Linked DNA regions of Gemmata palustris. The protein of the gene in region 1 interacts with the protein of each later gene in a pairwise test. Links are inferred from orthologs where the notes say so. Each region holds a gene or a part of one and is shown on either strand. Other genes may lie near its edges. The genes, in order: J8F10_RS00085 and J8F10_RS02730.

The links.
Region 2: the proteins of J8F10_RS00085 (region 1) and J8F10_RS02730 interact in binary tests that used the Escherichia coli proteins (3 or more experiments, as listed by UniProt). The link is inferred for Gemmata palustris from one-to-one orthologs.

Annotation. Positions count from the first base shown.
Region 1 is NZ_JAGKQQ010000001.1:15,046-21,601, reverse strand. The notes cover bases 1,597-4,384. They hold J8F10_RS00085 (sulfate/molybdate ABC transporter ATP-binding protein), read right to left. Parts: upstream 3,631-4,384; coding sequence 2,563-3,630; downstream 1,597-2,562. Other genes in these bases: cysW (sulfate ABC transporter permease subunit CysW), read right to left, coding at 3,659-4,384; J8F10_RS00090 (hypothetical protein), read right to left, coding at 2,232-2,375; lptM (LPS translocon maturation chaperone LptM), read right to left, coding at 1,716-2,156; J8F10_RS00100 (DUF1559 domain-containing protein), read right to left, coding at 1,597-1,667. In the rest of the region: J8F10_RS00105 (glycosyltransferase family 4 protein), read left to right, coding at 1-604; more of J8F10_RS00100, read right to left, coding at 687-1,596; more of cysW, read right to left, coding at 4,385-4,549; sulfate ABC transporter permease subunit CysT, read right to left, coding at 4,553-5,386; J8F10_RS38170 (transposase), read right to left, coding at 5,692-6,556. UniProt on the Escherichia coli protein: Part of the ABC transporter complex CysAWTP involved in sulfate/thiosulfate import. Responsible for energy coupling to the transport system.
Region 2 is NZ_JAGKQQ010000001.1:676,717-683,477, forward strand. What follows is about bases 1,762-4,754. They hold J8F10_RS02730 (glutamate-5-semialdehyde dehydrogenase), read left to right. Parts: upstream 1,762-2,609; coding sequence 2,610-3,899; downstream 3,900-4,754. Other genes in these bases: folP (dihydropteroate synthase), read left to right, coding at 1,762-2,600; J8F10_RS02735 (HEAT repeat domain-containing protein), read left to right, coding at 4,029-4,754. Also shown: J8F10_RS02710 (outer membrane protein assembly factor BamB family protein), read left to right, coding at 1-748; J8F10_RS02715 (hypothetical protein), read right to left, coding at 745-972; J8F10_RS02720 (glutathione peroxidase), read left to right, coding at 1,108-1,683; more of folP, read left to right, coding at 1,752-1,761; more of J8F10_RS02735, read left to right, coding at 4,755-5,555; J8F10_RS40200 (YcxB family protein), read left to right, coding at 5,715-6,278; J8F10_RS02745 (hypothetical protein), read right to left, coding at 6,421-6,669. UniProt on the Escherichia coli protein: Catalyzes the NADPH-dependent reduction of L-glutamate 5-phosphate into L-glutamate 5-semialdehyde and phosphate. The product spontaneously undergoes cyclization to form 1-pyrroline-5-carboxylate.

The DNA.
Region 1 (6,556 bases):
TGCAAGCGAATGCACCGGCGGCAATCGTGGAAGCACGCGACGAGGGTGGGGTATCGGAGAGGGAGAGGCGGTCGTCGGGCATTTGGCCAACAACAGCGCCGAGAAAGGGACCGTCGATCTGCTGCTTGCCGCAGAACGAGCGTGGGCGCGGGGGCACCGGTTCCATGTCGTGTTGGCGGGGCCGGAGATGCCGAACTTCCGCACGTTCTGGAACACGTTCGGGCCGAAAGATCGCGTGACGCGACTCGGCACGCTCACCGATGAGCAGAAGCGCGACTTCTTCGCGGGGATTGATTGCTTCGCACTGCCGTCGCGCTGCGATTCGTTCGGGCTGGTGCTGCTCGAAGCGTGGGCCAATGAGAAACCAAACCTCGTCTACCGCGCGGGTGGACCGGCCGAACTCGTTCGCCACAACATTGATGGGCTTCAGGCCGCGTGCGGTGACGTTACGGAACTCGCGGAACACCTCGGTCGATTGGTCACTGACGCGAACTTCCGGCAAGCACTCGGTGATACCGGGCGGTCGCGAGTCGTGCGTGAGTTTCAGTGGAGTGAAAAGTTGGAATTGGTGCGAGAAACGATTCGCGAAGTGATGACCAAGTAGAAGCAATCGGGTCGACGAGTTCGTGTGCCGCTCCAGTGGGACACGAACTCGTCGACCCGATGTAATCAGCGATCTCAAAGGATTAATTGTTGTCGCTGAGCGTTTCGCCGCCGTTGCGCGTCACCATCGCGGCCAATGCCCGAATGCTGATCGACTGGCGGATGAAGCGGACCGAGCCGTCGGCGAACAGCGCGTTCGTGCCCCCGGTGTGGAAGCTGTAAATGTGGCCGGTGCCGTCCGTGTTGTAGAACGGGTGCGGGTAACTGCCGAGCGCTTCGCCGTTGGTCGCGTTGACCGCGCTCGCGCCGGGGAAGGTGGTACCCGTGGCATCGGACCCACGCAGGATGTTCAGTTCCGAGGCGGGCCGGCACCAGCCGCCGCCGTTCACGCGGTTGAGGCCACTCGCGGTAATCACCAACCTGCCGTTCCGGTAAATGTTCGGGCGGCCCGCGCTCTCCGTCAGGTGCAGCGTGTTGCTCAGCCCGTCGCTGAAGGCGCTGAAGTTCAGCTTGGTCGTCTTCGAGATCGCGCCGTTATCGACCTTGCCCGTCCCGGTGGTGATGAGGCCGAGCGTCTCCAGTTCCGGGGACACGCCGTAGAACCCGCTGTAGTCACCGTTGGCGACGATGTTCGTCCACGCGGGCGACGTGTCCGGCGCGCCGTCCACCACTTGTCCGTTCGGGGCCGACGGGCACTCGAACGCCTTCAACTTGGTGCCGAACGTCCCCGGCTGTAAGTGCCAGTTCGTCGTCAGGCTCACCTGCTTGTAGAGGTTGTCCTGCTCGATGTACGGGAGCAGGTACGTCGCCCAGCGCACGCGGACCGTACTGACCGCGTCCGGGCGGATGTTGCTCGGCAGCCCGTTGTTGGGGTCGTGGTAGTTGTGGAACGCCAAGCCGAATTGCTTCAGGTTGTTACTGCACGTCATGCGGGCGGCCGCTTCGCGAACCTTTTGGACCGCGGGGAGGAGTAACCCGATCAAGATCGCAATGATGGCGATCACCACCAGGAGCTCGATTAGGGTAAACGCGCGGCGGTTCAGCGGGCGAATTCGGGTCGTCACAGACAGTTCCTCGATTGGTTAGGAGAGAGTTCGTCAGGTAGTTAGTGTTCAGCGCTTCACAGTAAACGGGGTCAGTTCGGTCGGGCCGGCGTTCACGGTCGCCTTCAGGCCCGACGAATCGGGTTTCGCGTACTTGTCGGACAAGCGGTTCGCCGGCGGGTCGTCACCCTTCCCGCTCAGCCACAATTCGACCGTTACGCGGTACTCGCCGGGCGCCGCGCCGTCACCGGTGGTGTAGCTGGTCAGGGTGAACGACCCGTCCGCGCCCACCTTACCCCGCGGCTTTACCGCGTTCGGGTCGGTCGCATCGACCGGGTGGAACACCACGGTCGCGTGCTCGAGCGACTTCCCATCGGGCGCCGTGACCTTCCCGGTCACGGGATAAAGGACCGGCCCCTTCTGACCGCACCCGGTGAGCGCGGCGCAAACCGCGAAGAGGGCGAATGAAACGATGACTCGGCCGCGCCGGTGTGTGTAGCTGGGTGTCATTGGACTTCGGTAAAGGAAGACGCGAGCGGGCGCATCGCGCGGTGGTAGGTCGGACTCGGATCGAACATCAGCGCGTCAACAAAGACACTCCGGAGCCATCGAACTGGCGACTTCAGCGGCGCTCGTGTCGTCCGCCGGTTCTGCGATCACACCGTATTCCGCGGCCGGCAACCGACCGGACAGGAGGCGGAAGTAGCGGTCGAGTAGTCCCTCAGTCATGGTCTTGCTCCGAATCATCACTTCGCAAAGCGTCTTAGTCGGGCTCAGGAAGTGTATCGGCAGATTAATCACTTAACAAGTGCGAAATGTGATAATGAATTCATCAGCCGCATAAAAGCAGAAACAGCTTGCGGTTATATCCGCAAGCTGTTTGCTGGAAAGACACTTGGTGGGCAATGCCGACTGCTCAAATTATGTATTCCGCCTCGAAGATCCGAGCGCTCTTCGGCGTAACGTACACGGTTTCATTCTGTTTGAGTGCGAGCGCGTGGTAGCGGTCCGGGGTGACGTCCACATTAATCATGAGGCCGAAGTCTTCGGCCAGGAGCCGGACCTTCACAACCGAGCCGGCGGGGTTGATGTGAACGATCTTGCTGAGCAAACAATTCCCGCCCTCGGCGGTGCGCGAGATGTCGAGTTCGTGCGGGCGGATGTAGGCGTCCGTGCGCCCGTTCTCGTTCGTGCCGAACAGTTTGGCGGGGAGTTCGACCGTGCCGGTTTCCCCCAGCAGCGCCCGACCGCCTTCGACCCGGACCGGCAACTTGTTCACGTTCCCCAAAAAGTCCATTACGAACTCGTTCTTCGGGTGCTCGAACACCTCGATCGGCCGGCCGTCTTGCTCCACGCGCCCCTTGTTCAGCACCACCACCCGGTCTGCGACCTCGAACGCTTCTTCCTGATCGTGCGTGACGAAAATGCTCGTGACGTGCAGTTCGTTGTGGAGCCGGCGGAGCCAGTCGCGCAGTTCGGCCCGCACCTTCGCATCAAGGGCACCGAACGGTTCATCGAGTAGCAGCACCTTCGGTTCGGGCGCCAGCGCGCGAACAAGCGCGATGCGCTGCTTCTGACCGCCCGACAGGTTCGCGGGATAGAGTGGCGCCTTCTCTTCGAGGCGCACGAGACGAAGCAGTTCCTTCACGCGATCGCGGACGCGCTCTTCCGGCCACTTCCGCACGCGCAGCCCGAACGCCACGTTCTCGAACACGGTCATGTGCCGGAACAGTGCGTAGTGCTGGAACACGAACCCCACGTTGCGGTCGCGTGCGGAGTGTTTGGTGATGTCGTCGTCGCGGAAGAGTACGGTACCCGAGTCGGGCACTTCTAGCCCCGCGATCACGCGGAGCAGGGTGGTCTTCCCGGACCCGGACGGGCCGAGGAGCGCCACCAGTTCCCCGACCGGGCAATCGACGCTCACGTTATCGAGCGCGACGAACCCACCGAACCGCTTCGTTACGTTTTGGGCTGTAATTGACATAGTTTGGTTCACAGCAGAGAGCGCGAGATCAGTTCGCGTTCGCCTTCGTTTTCTCTGCGCTCTCCGTGCCCTCTGCGGTGGAGTTCTTCTTTCCTTCGACCCAGACCTTGAGCAACAGCGTGACGACCGCGAGCATCGTCAGCACGGACGCGAGCGCGAACGCGGCCGGACTGTTGAAGTCCTGGAACAGCACTTCCACTTGAAGCGGCATCGTACAGGTTTCGCCCGCGATCCGGCCCGATACGACGTACACCGCACCGAACTCGCCCATCGCACGGGCGTTGCACAGGATGACGCCGTAGAGCAGGCCCCACTTGATGTTCGGCAGCGTGATGCGCCAGAAGATCTGCCGACCGTTCGCGCCCAAACTCAGGGCGGCGAATTCTTCATCCGGGCCAATCGCTTCCATCACGGGAATCAGTTCGCGTGCAACGAACGGCAGCGTGACGAACGTGGTCGCGAGCACCAGCCCCGGCACGGTAAAGAGCACCTGAAAACCGTTCGCGCGGAGCCACGGCCCCAATAAGCCTTGCAAGCCAAAGAGGAGCACAAACATCAACCCCGCGACCACCGGTGACACCGAAAAGGGCACGTCGATGAGCGTCACTAACAGTGTGCGCCCGGGGAACTTGAACCGCGTAATCGCCCACGCTGCGGCGACACCGAACACCAAGTTCGACAGCACCGCGAGCGGCGCGACCGTAAGCGTGAGCAGCACCGAGTGGCGCGTGTCCGCGTCGCCCGTGAGGTTGCTCCAGTACGCGCCGACGCCATCAGCGAGTGCTTCCGCGAACACGCTCACCACGGGAATCACGACCAGCACCGTGAGCACGAGTAGCGCGAGCGATGTGAGCGTGACCCGAACCCAGAGCGGGTCGGTGCGTCGGGCGGTACGGCGGTTGGCTTCAGTGGGCGTCATGGGTCACCCACTCCATTTTCGCGAACGGGCTTCGAGGCGGTTGATGAACACGAGCATCAGGAACGACGCGACCAAGAGAACCGTAGCGATCGCGGTCGCTTCGCGGTACGAGTTCGGGCGCCCCTCTTCGAGCCGGCTGACGATCAGGAACGCGGCGATCTCTGTTTTGAACGGCATGTTCCCCGAAACGAAGACCACGCTGCCGTACTCACCCAGTCCGCGTGCGAATGCCAGCGCGAACCCGGTGAGCAATCCGGGGAGTAGTGCGGGGAACGTGATCCGGCGGAACGTCTGCCACCGGCTCGCGCCGAGCAGCGCAGCGGCTTCTTCTGCTTCCGCATCAAGCGCGCCAAGCACGGGCTGAAGTGTCCGCACGACGAACGGGAACCCGATGAAGGTCAGCACCAGCACCACCGCGAGCCGCGAGTACGAGCCTTCGATACCGAGCGGAACGAGGAACTGGCCGAGCCACCCGTTCGCGACGTAGAGGTTCGAGAACACCAACCCCGCGACCGCAGTGGGAAGCGCGAACGGCAAATCGACGAGCGCGTCGAAAATGCGCCGACCGGGGAACTCGTAACGCACCAACACCCAGGCGATGAGCAGCCCGAGAACGGCACTAATGAGGGCGGCGGCAAGTGAAGCGCCGAACGTGAGTGCGTAAGCGGCCCGAGCCCGCTCGGTCCACACCGCAGCGCGGAACTGATCCCAACTGAGCTGCGTCGCGGTCACAACGCACGCGCCCAACGGTATAATCACCAGCACACTCAAATACACGAGCGTGAAACTGATGCTCAACCGGTAACCGGGCAAAATTCGAGGGTTTACCTGTGCCATCGTATCCTGGTTTACGAGGACTTCCGCCCATTTGCAACTTCAGCGATTAACTTTGTCACGTTAACACCGGGCCACGGTCATTTTTATTGGCAAGAAGGCTCTCCGCCTCGGGCGCCGGTACGCGCCCGCCCAGAACGGAAGTTCCCGCTGCTGTGAATCTTGCTGATTGTTCATTATGCGAATCGCTTGGAAATGGGACTCGTTCGGTGCCCACAAGCAACGCGGAGTCACCGAAACGCAGCAGCGATTTGAACGAGCCGCGACCGCAAGGGAGCGGGGACGTCTCCGCTCCCTTGCCAGTAGTTTCAAGGCGTTGCGTTGGTTGTAAGTGTATTGTGTGGCAGGGTAATACATCGTGTGCGTGGGTATCGTGAGCGGATCCGTTGCGTGAGCCAGTCGAGCATCTCGGCCAACGGGAACTGGGCGACCCAGGCGGTCGGCGCGAGCCCGCGTGCCCGAGCGATCCGGAGCGTCAGGTACACCCACACCTGGCGCAACAGCAGGGCCACGCCCTCGAGCAGCAACCGGTACTCGGGGTTGGTGCTGGTGGTCCACCCGCGGGCCTGGTTCTTCTGCCGATAGCTGGTCTCGATCCCGAACCGCTCTCGGTACCGCCGGCGCCCCAACCGAGCCCGGTTCGCCTCCGACACGGCGGTCGCATCGCCCCACCCGCGGAACGCGTACACCCGGGCGTGCGATTCGCCCTTCCGTTGCCACACGAGCACCCGAGTCGATACCGCCTTGCGGCTCTTCTCGGTGACCCACTCCATGGTGGTGATGGTGCCGTGGGGTTGGGTGTAGCTGGCGTTGCGGCGGTTGGTACCGGTGCCCTTCTTGCGCATCGGGACCGTGTAGCTCAGGTTCCGTTCCTGCAACAGCAACAGGGTCTCCCCGCTGTCGAACCCGGCGTCCAGAACCACCCCGCGGACCGTGAGCCCGCGGGCCGCCACCTGGTCCAGAAGGGTCTGCACCTGCTGGTGCGGCTTGGTTCCTTTCGTCACGCTCATCAGCCCCACGGTGTACCGCCGGTGCTTGTGAATCAGTACCCCGGTGGCGTACGCGTGAAAGAACGAGGTCCCGGCCTTCTTGGGTCCGCCGATGATCCCCGGGGTGCTGCGATCCCCATAAAAGGGGACGTAATGCACATCGATGGCACACGTCCACCGGCGC
Region 2 (6,761 bases), 660 kb from region 1 along the record:
CCCGAACTCCGGCCGCTGCCAGCTCATCACGCTGGGGCCGGACGAGAAGGTGAAGGTGAAGATGGGCGCGGTCGGCGTCAACCAGTTGAGCTGGCCGTCGGACGTGAAGAAGCTGCCCAACGGGAACTACCTGATCGCCGAGCAGAACGGGAGCCGGGTCACCGAGCGCGACAGCACCGGGCGCATCGTGAAGAGCACGAGCGTCAGCCAGCCGCTCACGATCGACCTGCTCGCGGACGGCGGGATGGTCGTGGTGTGCCGCAACCAGGTGGTCCAGTACGACAAGGCCATGAAGCAGGTCTGGATGTACTCGCGCCAGCAGTACGACATCATGGGCGGGCGCCGGCTGCCCAACGGCGACATCGTGTTCGTCACGCAGTTCAACGGTAACAACCAGCCCAACATTTACCGGCTCGGCGCCAAGGACGGGAAAGAGATCGGTAAGCCCCTCACGCTGGGCCGGGTCCAGCAGTACCAGTCCATCGACGTGGTGGGCGAGGACAAGATCATGGTGTGCGAGGGCAACCGCGTGGTCGAGTACGACCTGAAGACCAGCAAGGAGGGCTGGAAGTTCGACGTCAACAGTGCGTCGTCGTGCCAGCGCCTGCCGAACGGCAACACGCTGATCGGGTTCCTGGAGTACAACGGGACCGCCGGTCGCGCGATCGAAGTGGACCCGTCGGGCGAGATCGTGTGGGAGTACCGGTCGAAGGACAGCCTGCAAGCGATCCGCGCGTTCCGCCGCTAGTTGTTGCGCGGGTCCGCTCCGAAGTCCGGGGGCGGGAGCGCCTTATCGGGCTTCGGACCCGGTCCGGGGCCGACCGGGTCACCGACCGGACGCGGACCCGGGGCCGGCGGGGGAGCGTCGCTCTTCGCCCGGCTCGGGAAGCAACTGTCCAAAAATCCCGCACCCGGGGCGTTGGTACACCCGGTCAGGGGTGCGAGCGCCGCGAGTAAGATGAACCGTTTCATGCCCCGGCCATAGCGTCGGGCCGGGGGCCGAGCAACCCGACTCGTTCCGGGACCGGTGAATACCCCGGCCCGTTCCGGCATCTACAGAAGTGCCATCCCGTTTCCGTATCCCGCTCCCATCCGAAGGATCACAACATGAAGGTGCTGTTCGTCGCGGCCGTGGCCGCTCTCGCGAGCCTCACGGCCGTCGGCCACGCGGAGGACAAGAAGGTGACCGGCCCGCTCCAATACAAGATGAAGGACATTGACGGCAAGGACCTCGAACTGTCGAAGTACAAGGGCAAGGTCGTGCTGTTCGTGAACGTCGCCAGCGAGTGCGGCCTCACGAAGCAGTACGCCGGGCTGCAGGAACTGTACAAAAAGTACGAGAAGGACGGCTTCGTGCTGGTCGGCGTGCCTGCCAACGAGTTCGGCAAGCAGGAGCCGGGTTCGGACGAAGAGATCAAGAAGTTCTGCAGCACCGAGTACAAGGTCACGTTCCCGATGCTGTCGAAGGTGGTCGTGAAGGGCGACGGCCAGGTGCCGCTCTACAAGACGCTGGTCGAAGCCACCCCGAACAACGGCAAGGTCGAACAGGTGAGCTGGAACTTCGAGAAGTTCCTGGTCGGGCGGGACGGCAAGGTGATCGCGCGGTTCAAGCCGACGGTCGAGCCGAACGCGCCCGAACTGGCGAAGGCGATCAAGGCCGAACTCGAGAAGCCGGCCAAGTAGGTCATCAGGAGATTCGAGGCCGGGAAGTCGCGGGCCGCAAATGGTTTGTGACTTCCCGAGCCGTTGGTATGGCCCCTCTCATCTGGCACCTCCGCGATCGCACGCTCCACATCGGCCCGCGCCCGCTGGTGATGGGCATCGTCAACGTCACCCCGGACAGTTTTTCCGACGGCGGGAAGTTCGCCGACGCGAGCGCCGCGACCGAACACGCGCTGCGGCTCGTGGCGGAAGGGGCCGACATCCTCGACATCGGTGGCGAGTCCACGCGGCCCGGCGCGGACCCGGTTGCGCTCGCCGACGAGCTGCGCCGGGTGGTTCCCGTGGTGAGGGAACTGGCGGCGCGCACCCGCGTGCCGATTTCCGTGGACACGATGAAGTCCGAGGTCGCGTTAGCTTGTCTCGAAGCCGGCGCCGCGATCATCAACGACGTGTCCGGGTTCCGCGCCGCGGCCATGATCGAAGTCGTGAGCGCGTTCCGCGCGGGGGTGATCGTCATGCACATGCGCGGCGACCCCGCAACGATGCAACTGAACCCGCAGTACGCGGACGTTGTCACTGAAGTGACGGACTACCTCCAAGAGAGGTTGCGGGTTCTGGGGGAATCCGGTATCCCACCGGAAGCCGTGTGCCTCGATCCCGGTATCGGCTTCGGGAAGGCGCTCGAACACAACCTGGACCTGCTCGCGAACCTGAACGCCGTCGCGGCGCTGGGGCGGCCCGTCTGTTTGGGCGTGTCGCGCAAGGGGTTTATCGGCAAACTCTGCGGGCGCGAACTGGCCGCGCGCGACCCCGGGTCGCTGGCTGTCGCGTCCGTCGCTGCCGCACGCGGAACCGCACACGTGTTGCGCGTCCACGACGTGGCTGGGGCGCGCGACGCCGCGATCCTGCTCGAAGCCATCGATCAACACCGTCGCTGAGGCTCTCCCGTGTCCGCTCTCCCGCCGAGTTTCGTTCCCCAGGATGATCTGGGCACATTGTGTTTGGGGTTGGCCCAACGCGCGAAGGCCGCCGCCCGCGCCCTCGCAACGGTAGCGACCGCGGCGAAGAACCAGTGGCTGCTCGCCGCCGCGGATGCGCTTGAAGCACATCAGGACGAACTCCTCGCCGCGAACGCGCGCGACGTGGCGGCCGCGCCCGGCTTCGGGCTGAACGCCGCGGCCATCGATCGCCTAACACTGAACCCGAAGCGCATCAAGGCTGCGGCCGAGGGGTTGCGTCAAGTTACCGCACTGCCCGACCCCGTGGGGGAAGTGCGCGAAGCGACCCAGCGCCCCAACGGGCTCCAGATATTGAAGGTCGGTGTGCCGCTGGGGGTCGTGTTCTTCATCTACGAATCGCGGCCTAATGTGACGGCGGACGCCGCTGCCTTATGCGTGAAGAGCGGCAACGCGGTCATTCTTCGCGGCGGAAAAGAAGCGATCCACTCGAACACGGTTCTGCACCGATTATTAAGTGCGGAACTCGCGCGCTGCGGGCTCCCCGCCGACGCGGTTCAACTCGTTCCCACAACCGACCGGCAGGCGGTCGGGCACCTGCTCGCCATGAGCGAGTTCATCGACCTAGCGATCCCGCGCGGCGGAAAGTCGCTGATCCAGCGGGTCGCGTCGGAAGCGCGGATGCCCGTCATCAAGCACTTTGACGGTGTGTGCCACGTGTTCGTCGACGCCGCGGCCGACTTGAAGGTGGCCGAGCGCATCGTGGTGAACGCGAAGTGCCAGCGCCCGGGCACGTGCAACGCGGCCGAGTGCCTGCTCGTTCACGCCGCGGTCGCGGACGAGTTCTTACCCGTTGTCGGTGCATCGCTTGTGGCGAAGGGCGTCGAACTGCGGGGGTGCGAGCAAACGCGCCGCCGGCTCCCCGGTGCGAAACACGCGGCCGACGACGATTACCGCACCGAATATCTCGACCTGATTCTGTCGATCAAGGTGGTCGCGGACCTCGATGAAGCCGTTCGGCACATCGAGACGTTCGGCTCGCATCACACGGACGCGATCGTCACGCGCGACATCAACAGCGCGCGCCTCTTCACGCAGCGCGTGGATTCCGCCGCGGTGATGGTCAACGCGAGCACCCGGTTCAACGACGGATTCGAGCTTGGCCTGGGCGCCGAAATTGGTATCAGCACGGACCGATTCCACGCGCGCGGACCGTGCGGGCTGCGCGAACTGACGACGTACAAGTTCATCGTGACCGGCGACGGGCACGTGCGCGAGTAACGGTGCTATGTTCTGTTGAAAGGGTGCGGCGCGGTGGCGGCGCCGGCCCGTTCGACTGTGGTAGCGGGCCGGGTCGTGGCCGCTACTGCTCCGGCGCACGAGTTGTGCCGACTCCACTGGACGTGACCGATGATCTACGGCGCGTTTATCCTGGTCGTGGCGTGTGGGCTGTTCTGGCTCGCGTACCGGCACCCGCGCCCGCGGCGGTGGCTGTTGCCGACCCGGGCGATGCCGCGCGCTGTGGCCGCCGTGGACCGCCAGCACCGGCACCTCCAGGCCGGCGGACTGCTCGGCGAGTCGACCTGCGAGCGGACGAAAGCCCACTTCCGCGAACTGCTCGACGCCGGGCGCGCCGATCTGGTCGAGCGCGAACTACACGCGGGTTTAGACTTTGCCGTGCAAGTCCGCGCGCTCACCGATCTCGGCACGCCCGCCGCCGCCCGCCTGCTCGAGCGCCAACTCACCCGCGTACTGACGACCGATCCCGTCGAACGGGCGTGGTACTGGGTGGACGTCGCGTCCGGGTTGCGCCGGCTGAACTTCGCCGAAGCGCTCCCAGCGGTGCTCCACTGTGCCGAGGTGGCCGGTGATTCGCCGCAAGGCGCGGTGCTCGCGGCCGAGGCGGTTTGCTTCGCCAATTTCTCCACGCTGTTGCGTCACCCGAGCCGCACCTTGAGCCGTCGGGCGCTGCGGGCGCTGGTTGCCGCCGCTCGTGCCGCGCGGACGGGCACCGTTGATGCCGCGCCGCTGATCCGCGCCGGGTTGGGGGACACGCTCGCCGAACTCACGAGCCGCGCGGACCTGTGCGCTGACCCGTGGTTGACCAGCGCGCTGATCGAGGCCGAGCGCCACTTCCGCCGACTTGGACACTGGGCGCGGTTCGTGCCGCCCGACGTTCGCGCACTGGCCGCGCGCCAGGAAGTGCGCCTCGGGGCCACCGCGGATCACCGGTTGAACTGGCTCGGGGGCGCGCCCGGTCGCTTACTCGCGCGCTTCCCGGTGGCAGGGGCGGACGAGCAGGGGGCCGCGCTCCGGTGCCTGTTCGATTTACGCGCGGACGTGACGAAACTGTTCCCGTATTTGCCGGACCGCCGGGAGCCCTGGTGGACGGACGCGGTTCGCGCACTGCAGTGGGCACGCTCGTCCGTCGTCGGCCCCGTACTGGCGGGGCAGGCGGCGCGCTTCGCGCGCAAAACGCGGCACCACGGGCGCGCCGCGGTCGTCCTCGCGACGCTACGCGGCCACGCCTGTTACGAGGTCGAGCGCGTGCTGGTGCGGAACGCGACCGCCACGAACCCGGCCCTGCGGCACGCGGCCATCGGTTCGCTGGGCTGGTGGCCGCCGTTCGACGCGAACCACGTGGTGCGCACACTTCGCGTCGCCCGTACCGATTCGGACACGGAAACGCGCAGTGCCGCGGTGTCCGCGCTGGCCCGGTTGGGCGAGCGCTCCGCGCTCGCGGAAGTCACGGCCGGCTTGAGCAGCGAGGAACCCGCGATCCGCCAAGGCGCTGCGGGGCGAATCGCGACGGAAGAACTGTCATGGGCGTGGCCGGACCTGGAAACTGCGGCCGAATCGACCGACCCGGACACCGCGCTCGCCGCGGCCGAGGCGCTCGAGTGCCTCCGCGAACGGCTGTTCGGGTTCGCGCGGTAGCGCGGAGCCTTCGCGGTGGGGAGCGTATCCGCCTTCGACCCGGCGGGTACATTTTTGAGGAGGGGGTAGTTGACTGCGACGACCGAGTGTGGATGATCGCTGGCGGATCATTTCAACAGACAGCGATTGACTCGGGTCACGGCCCCGAAGGGAGTGGGTGTGAGAATCCGCTACGAGAACACCATCGACGATTTCGTTGCGCTGGCCCGCTTTCACAACGATCACTCGCCTGCGGCCCGTCGGGTACGTGTGCGCGCGACGTGGCTGTTTGCCGTCGGTGTTTCGGCGATCACCGCCGGGGTTACCTTCAAGATGTGGGAGGCCCGGCACGCGCGCGGAGAGGGGACCGAGGCATGGGTCGCCCCTTTAATATTTGCATCGATTATTTTGATTTCCCTCATCATATCCCTCCTCCGTATGCCGGGCGGATTTCGGCGCCAGGCCGAGCGCCAGGCCCGCCGGATGTACGCGGAAGCAACGAATAAGAGTGTGCTCGGGACTCGCGAACTTGAACTGATCGGGAGCGAGTTGATCTCCCGATCCTCCTACGCCGAGTCGCGGTTGCGGATAGAGGCGGTCGAGCGCGTGGTCACGTATGACGGCTACACACTCATCTTCATCAGCGCCACGACGGCACACATTATTCCCCACGATGCGGTGTCGGAGGGCGACCCCGAGAGATTCGCCGAGGCGATCAATAGCCGAATCCCTCCGGCACTTTAGTGAATTGAGTTCCTCCCCACATAACCGGCGGTTGTCGTGTCGTAAGCGTCTGCCCCGGGGCGCCGCGAAGCGAGTTACGGGACGCGGTTAGGCGACATCCCGAGATGTGATTCGCGCCACAGTGAGTGCGCGCCTCGTGTCCTCAGTTCATTTTTGTCATCAGGTCCGCCACAATGACTCCTTGCCGCACAAGAATGTAACCCTCGCGCCCCATCGTCTTCTGCCAATCGGCTTCGTTCGAGTCGTAAAAATACACGGTGTCACCCGGCAGCAGGCTGTCGACGAACTCGTCGCGCAGCTTTCGGAAGATACCCGTTGACGACTTCCCAGGAACATCCTCGGCGAGAACGGGCGTGATCGACATCATTTTGGCGAAGTCTTCAAGTGTCATTGCGCCGTACCCGCTTCGCTAAAGGACAGTCCGTTCTCTATGAACCCGTACCGCGCCAGCCTACTAGCCCCAGCGCCGTTTACGTCGGCGTG